Linked DNA regions of Tardiphaga sp. vice304. The main gene of each other region encodes a partner of the protein of the gene in region 2 in a complex. Links are inferred from orthologs where the notes say so. Each region holds a gene or a part of one and is shown on either strand. Other genes may lie near its edges.

The links. The genes of interacting proteins can lie anywhere in the genome.
Region 1: the proteins of FNL56_RS25900 (region 2) and accD are in contact, whole or in part, in a solved structure (PDB 8UXZ), measured with the Escherichia coli proteins. The link is inferred for Tardiphaga sp. vice304 from one-to-one orthologs.

The regions. Positions count from the first base shown.
Region 1 is NZ_CP041402.1:217,766-220,730, forward strand. It holds accD (acetyl-CoA carboxylase, carboxyltransferase subunit beta), read right to left. Parts: upstream 1,967-2,965; coding sequence 1,034-1,966; downstream 1-1,033. Other genes in the region: FNL56_RS00915 (bifunctional folylpolyglutamate synthase/dihydrofolate synthase), read right to left, coding at 1-1,031; trpA (tryptophan synthase subunit alpha), read right to left, coding at 2,068-2,904; trpB (tryptophan synthase subunit beta), read right to left, coding at 2,901-2,965.
Region 2 is NZ_CP041402.1:5,428,336-5,432,900, reverse strand. What follows is about bases 254-3,236. They hold FNL56_RS25900 (acetyl-CoA carboxylase carboxyltransferase subunit alpha), read right to left. Parts: upstream 2,235-3,236; coding sequence 1,272-2,234; downstream 254-1,271. Other genes in these bases: FNL56_RS25895 (DedA family protein), read right to left, coding at 2,433-3,089; FNL56_RS25905 (peptidylprolyl isomerase), read left to right, coding at 254-1,006. Outside these bases: more of FNL56_RS25905, read left to right, coding at 59-253; cobaltochelatase subunit CobS, read left to right, coding at 3,376-4,383. UniProt on the Escherichia coli protein: Component of the acetyl coenzyme A carboxylase (ACC) complex. First, biotin carboxylase catalyzes the carboxylation of biotin on its carrier protein (BCCP) and then the CO(2) group is transferred by the carboxyltransferase to acetyl-CoA to form malonyl-CoA.

The DNA.
Region 1 (2,965 bases), 5.2 Mb from region 2 along the record:
ATCACCACCAGCGGGCGCGGCACCCGCTCTTCGAGATCGCCGAGCGCTGCTGCGACGACGCGGCCGCCATCGACATTGTGGCCGCCGTCCAGCCAGATTTCGGAGTCCGGCGGCGCCATCTCCACCAGCCGGCCCATTGACAGCCGCTGCATCCGCGCCGGCCATTCGGCGCGCGCCACACCCGCCTCGAACGCGGCATGGTCGATCCTGAACAGATCGATCGCGCGCAAGGTCGCGATCGCCAGCCCGGCATTGCCGAACTGGTGGCGGCCGAACAGTTTTGGCGCGGCGAGATCCATCAACCCGCGATCGTCCTGATAGACGAGACGCCCGCGCTCGATGCTGACATGCCACTCCTGCCCGGCAAAATGCGTCGGCGCGTGCAGTTGTCGCGCGGTCTGCTCGATCACGGCGGCGGCTTCCGGTAACTGCTCGGCGGAGATCACCGGCACCCGGCGCTTGAGGATGCCGGCCTTCTCGGCCGCTATCTTCACGAGCGTGTCCCCGAGAAAATCGGTGTGGTCGATGCCAATCGGCGTCAACACGCAGGCGGCAGGCCTGTCGATGACGTTGGTCGCGTCCAGCCTTCCGCCGAGACCGGTCTCCAGCAGCACGACGTCGGCAGGATGTTTCGCAAACAGCAGGAACGCCGCGGCGGTTTCGACTTCGAACAACGTGATCGGCGCGCCGGCATTGATGCGCTCGACCTGCTGCAGCGTCGCCAGCAATTCGTCGTCGCCGACCAGCGTGCCGGCCAGGCGAATCATCTCGTTGAGGCGGACCAGAGGCGGCGAGGCGTAGACATGGACGCGCAGACCGGCGGCCTCGGCGATCGCGCGCAGATACGCGATGGTCGAGCCCTTGCCATTGGTGCCGGCGACATGGATGACCGGCGGCAGATGTCGTTCGGGGTAATCGAGTTGCGCCAGCAGCCGCGTCATGCGGTCGAGCGACAGGTCGATGGCGCGGGGGTGCAGCGCCGACAGCCGCGTCAGGATGTCACCGAGCGGCGACGGCGACGCGGCGTTCATGGTCACGCGTGAGCGGCCGGCGTTTCCGCGCTGATTTCGATCTCGGCAGGCTCATCGACCGGCGCGACGCGCGGCACGAGGTCGATCGCTGGCGACTTCGTCAGGATGCGGCACAGCCGGGCCAGCGTCGGCTTCAGGTCGTGGCGGTGCACGACCATGTCGATCATGCCGTGCTCCTTGAGATACTCCGCACGCTGGAAGCCCTCCGGCAGCTTTTCGCGGATGGTCTGCTCGATCACGCGGGCGCCGGCAAAGCCGATCAGCGCGCCGGGCTCGGCGATCTGCACGTCGCCCAGCATCGCGTAAGAGGCGGTGACACCGCCGGTGGTCGGGTTGGTCAGCACCACGATGTAGGGCAGCCCGGCATCGCGCAGCATCTGCACGCCGACGGTCGAGCGCGGCAATTGCATCAGCGACAGGATGCCTTCCTGCATCCGCGCGCCGCCGGAGGCCGCAAACACGATGCACGGCGCTTTCTTTTCGACGGCGAGCTCGAACGCCCGCACCAGCGCTTCGCCAGCCGCCATGCCGAGCGAGCCGCCCATGAAGTCGAAATCTTGCACGGCGACGACGGCGCCGGCGCCCTCGATCTTGCCGTAACCGACCTTCACCGAATCCTTCATGCTGGTCTTGGCGCGCGCATCCTTGATGCGATCGGCATATTTCCGCTCGTCGCGGAATTTCAGCGGATCGGCGGTCACTTCGGGCACCGCGATGTCGAACCAGGTCTCGTTGTCGAATATCGACTTCAGCCGCGCCACGGCGCCCATCCGCATGTGATAGTTCGAGCCGGGAATCACGAACTGGTTCTGTTCGACGTCCTTGTAGAACACCAATTGCCCGGTGTCGGGGCACTTGATCCACAAATTTTCCGGCGTTTCGCGGCGCAAAATGCTGCGAATCTTCGGCCGGACGACGTTGGTAAGCCAGTTCATCTTGTTCTCCGCGTCGCTCAGGGGGCGTCGCTAGGGTCTTGATATGGCGGCGCGGGCCGGGACCGGCAACCGCCGTGCGGGTCTATGTCGCCGAATTGGGCTTATTCTGCGGCCTGTCTGGCGCCGTGGACGCCCTCGGCGAGCGCGGCGACGAGATCGGTGACCGCGCTGACCGTGGTGGCGGTGGCCCGACCCTCGGCGTCCAGCGTGTCGTTCAACACATCGACCAGCGCCGAGCCGACCACCGCGCCATTGGCGTGCTGCGCGATGTCGTGTGCCGCCTGCGGGGTGCGGATGCCGAAGCCGACGCAGACCGGCAGATCCGTGTAGCGCTTGATTCGCGCGACGGCGGCACCAACCACCGAAGCATCCGCGCTCGCTGCGCCGGTGATGCCGGTGACGGAGACATAATAGACGAAGCCCGACGTATTCGCGAGCACCGCCGGCAGCCGCTTGTCGTCGGTGGTCGGCGTGGCCAGGCGAATGAAATTCAGCCCGGCCTTCATCGCCGGCAGACAGAGTTCGGCATCTTCCTCCGGCGGCAGGTCGACGATGATCAGGCCATCGACTCCGGCGACCTTGGCATCGACCAGGAACTTGTCGACGCCATAGATGTAGATCGGATTGTAGTAGCCCATCAGCACGATCGGCGTGACGTCGTCGCCGTTGCGGAATTCGCGGATCATCGCCAGCGTCTTGCGCAGCGTGGTGCCGGCTTTCAGCGCACGCAGGCCGGCGGCCTGGATCACCGGGCCGTCGGCCATCGGATCGGTGAACGGCATGCCTATCTCGATGATATCGGCGCCGGCCGCGGGCAGCGCCTTGATCAGCTTGAGCGAGGTGTCGAGATCGGGGTCGCCGGCCATCAGGAAGGTGACGAACGCGGCGCGTCCCTCGGCCTTCAGCGCAACAAAACGGGTATCGATGCGGGTGGTCATAGCTTCACTCCGCGCAGAATTTCCGCGACCTGCGGGATGTCCTTGTCGCCGCGGCCGGACA
Region 2 (4,565 bases):
TTAAGTGACTGTCCCGCCGACCCCGATAGCCCACCTTCCCCCGAGATAAGGATTTTCCATGACCATCGTATCGCCCGCCAAGAAACCGGGCCAGCGCCCGGGGCTCGCACTGGCCGCCCTGACCGGCGCCTTCGCGATGGCAATGCTGTCCAGCTTCCCGGTCTATGCCCAGGGGGCCGATGCCGCCAACCCCGTCCTGGCCAAGGTCAACGGCTCCGAGATCCGCGCCAGCGATGTCGCTCTGGCGGAAGAAGAACTCGGCCCCAGCCTGGCGCAGATGGATCCGGCGACCAAGAAGGACAACGTGCTGTCGTTCCTGATCGATATGAAGATCGTCGCCAAGGCGGCCGAGGACAAGAAGATCGCCGACCGCGAGGACTTCAAGACCAAGCTAGCCTTCGCCCGCAACCGGCTGCTGATGGACAATCTGCTGGCCGTCGAAGGCAAGGCCGCGGTGACCGATGACAATATGAAGAAGGTCTATGAGGACGCCGCCAAGCAGATCACCGGCGAGGCCGAGGTTCATGCAAGGCACATCCTGGTCGAGACCGAGGCCGAGGCCAAGACGATCGCGGATGAGCTGAAGAAGGGCGCCGACTTCGCCGAACTGGCGAAGAAGAAGTCTAAGGACCCAGGTGCGGCCGATGGCGGCGATCTCGGCTTCTTCACCAAGGACCAGATGGTGCCGGAATTCTCCGCCGTGGCGTTCGCCATGGAGCCCGGCAAGATCTCGGATCCCGTGAAGTCGCAGTTCGGCTGGCACATCATCAAGGTCGAGGAAAAGCGCAACCGCCAGGCCCCGGCCTTCGAGCAGGTCAAGCCGCAGATCGAGACCTATGTCGTACGCAAGGCGCAGGCCGACTACGTCACCGGCCTTCGCGCCGCCGCCAAGGTCGAGCGTATGGACCAGGCGGCAGCCACCCCGGAAGTCGCCAAGCCCGCCGAAGCCCCGAAGGCCGACGCGCCGAAGCCTGCCGACAGCAAGATGGCCCCTGCGAAGAAGTAAGCCTGAGCGTGACGCGCTGATCTTCCCTCTCCCCTTGTGGGAGAGGGTGGATCGACCGCGAAGCGGTCGAGACGGGTGAGGGGGCCACAAGCTCCGAGCCTGGAATTACCCCTCATCGGACCGCGCTTCGCGCGGCCACCTTCTCCCACAAGGGGAGAAGGGACGATGGAGCCGCTGCGTTCGAGCATCCTTGTTCAAGTGACGATCCCGACAAAAAGCCCGCTCTTTTCGCAGAAAGCGGGCTTTTTGCTGTCCGGGAGTAACCTCAGCCGATCTTGCGGCCGATATCGAGAAATTTCTGCCGGCGCTGCTGGCGGATGGTGGCGGCATCCAGCCCGCGCATGTCGTTGAAGGCCTGCGCAATGGCGTCGCCGGTGGTGGCGATCATCGAGGCGGCATCGCGGTGGGCGCCGCCGGCGGGCTCTTTCAGGATCTGGTCGATCACGCCGAAGCGCAGCAGGTCCTGCGCGGTGATCTTCATGTTGGTGGCGGCTTCCTGGGCCTTGGTGGAATCTCGCCACAGGATCGAGGAGGCCGCTTCCGGCGAGATCACGCTGTAGATCGCGTGCTCCAGCATCAACACGCGGCTGGCGGTGGCGATCGCGATCGCGCCGCCGGAGCCGCCTTCACCGATGATCACGGCGACATTGGCAACGCCGAGCCCGAGGCAGGCGTCGGTCGAGCGCGCGATGGCTTCCGCCTGGCCGCGCTCTTCCGCGCCGATGCCGGGGTAGGCGCCGGCGGTATCGACCAGCGACAGAACGGGAATGCCGAAGCGGTCGGCCATCTCCATCAGGCGCACCGCCTTGCGGTAGCCCTCGGGGCGCGCCATGCCGAAATTGTGCTTCAGCCGGCTTTCGGTGGTGTTGCCCTTTTCCTGGCCGAGTACGCAGACCGCCTCGCCGCGAAACCGGCCGAAGCCCCCGACCATCGCCTCGTCGTCACCGAACTTGCGGTCGCCGGCCAATGGCGTGAATTCGGTGATCAGCGTCTCGATGTAATTCATGCAATGCGGCCGCTGCGGATGCCGCGCGACCTGGGTCTTCTGCCACGGCGTCAGGCTCGCATAGAGCTCGTGCAGCGCGGACGCCGCCTTGTCCTCGATGCGAACGATTTCCTCGCCGATGTCGCTGCCGCCAGCGGCCAGCGCGCGCAGCTCATCCACCTTCGCGTCGAGTTCGGCGACAGGCTTTTCGAAATCGAGATAAGAGCGCATGTTTTCGGACATTCAATGGATATGGGGGCGCAGGCGGGCGGGCGAAACAGCTATCGCAGGCTTTTCAAGTCAAAATGCGGCGGAAGTCAAGCAGGCGAAGGAAATGGCGTTATAGATCAAACAGTTAATTTCATGGCGGCGATCCGCGCGGTCGCGATCGGCGGGGCGCCGCGGGCTGAACGCCGATTTCGCGGCGGTGTCGCAGAGCTCTCATCGGACGGCCGCAGCGGCTGCCTGCACCTGGCGGCGGCGACGCCACCACCACGTCGCAGCACCCGCGAGCGCGGCGATCACCATGACCGCCGGAATCCAGATCTGCTTGCCGTAGCCGGTCGCGTGCGGCAGGCCGCTATAATGGTGTAGCATCGACACCGCCAACACGCCGGGCAGGACATGCGCCGGTGCCCAGAGCATGACCGCGGAGACATTGATCCCGTAGAACTTCAGCGGGCGCATGCCGAGCGCGCCGGCGGTGACGGGCACGAAGGCGCGGATCGGCGGCACGAAGCGGCCAAACAGCACCGCCAGCACGCCGAAGCGATGGAAGAACGCCTCGCTTTGCGCGATCAGTGCGGGGTATTTCGACATCGGCCAGGCCTCGAGAATGCGCTGTTGTCGCACATGCCCGGTCCAGAACGCCACGCCGTCGCCGATCACGGCCCCGGCGGCCGCCGCCAGCAGCACGCCGATCAGGTCGAGATCGCCAGACGGCACCAGCGCACTCAGCGCCAGAATGATGGTCGAGCCGGGAATAACCGAGCCGACCACCGGCACCGCTTCCAGCATGGCGGCTAGAAACAGCACGAGATAGCCGAGCCAGGCATGCAAGGCTACGAAATGGGTCAGAGATTCAATCCAGGAAGCCACGCAATATCCGTTCCGTCGCCAGCGCGCCGTTCATTGCAGATACGAATACAACCGCTGATCGGGCGATGAGATCCGCAAATCGAGCTGCCACAACGTGGTGCGCAGCATTTCTGATTCGCAGGGCTGCCCTCCAAAAATATCCTGCCAATCTATCTTGATGATATTGCAACGGAACTTTGATGGCCGGGTGGGCTTTGTCCGGCAGCATTGGTCTGCTACGTTCGCCGCAGCACCCATTCGCAGCCATTGTGACTGGTTTCGGAAAATCCGGGACCACGGAGGATTGATGACCGCCGCCATGACCAAACCGCAAGAAATCACCGGATCGCCCAGCGGCATCCCCGACATCAAGCTGTCGGTCCGGAAGGTGTTCGGCATCGATTCCGACCTCGAAGTGCCCGCATTTTCCAACGGCGACCCGCACGTCCCGGACGTCGATTCCGATTACCGCTTCGACCGCAATACCACGCTGGCGATCCTGGCGGGCTTCGCGCGCAACCGTCGCGTCATGGTGACCGGCTTCCACGGCACCGGCAAATCGACCCATATCGAGCAGGTCGCCGCCCGCCTGAACTGGCCGTGCGTGCGCGTCAATCTCGACAGCCACATCAGCCGCATCGATCTGGTCGGCAAGGATTCGATCGTGGTGCGCGACGGCAAGCAGGTCACGGAATTCCGCGACGGTATCCTGCCCTGGGCACTGCAGAACAACATCGCGCTGGTGTTCGACGAATATGACGCCGGACGCCCCGACGTGATGTTCGTGATCCAGCGCGTGCTGGAAGTCTCCGGCCGCCTGACGCTCCTGGACCAGAACAAGGTGATCAAGCCGCACCCGTCGTTCCGGCTGTTCTCGACCGCCAATACGATCGGCCTCGGCGACACTTCGGGCCTGTATCACGGCACCCAGCAGATCAACCAGGGTCAGATGGACCGCTGGTCGATCGTCACCACGCTGAACTATCTCGCCCATGACGAGGAAGTCGAGATCGTGCTGGCCAAGGCCAAGCATTATCGCACCAATGAGGGCCGCGACATCGTCAACAAGATGGTGCGCCTCGCCGACCTCACCCGCAACGCCTTCGCCAATGGCGACCTGTCGACGGTGATGAGCCCGCGCACGGTGATCACCTGGGCCGAGAACGCCGATATTTTCAGCGACATCGGCTTCGCATTCCGCGTCACCTTCCTCAACAAGTGCGACGAACTGGAGCGATCGCTGGTCGCGGAGTTCTACCAGCGATGCTTCAATGCGGAATTGCCGGAGAGCTCGGTGAACGTCGCGCTGAGCTAAAAGACTTTTCTTGTTTCCCCTCCCCCCTTGTGGGGGAGGGTGGATCGAACACGCGTAGCGGGTTCGAGACGGGAGAGGGGGCGCAGCAGAATACGACCCCTCTCCCGCCTTAGCTCCGCCGTAGCCGATGCAATGCATCGGCGTTATTTTATAACGGCGGCCGGAAGGCCGCCTACGCACCC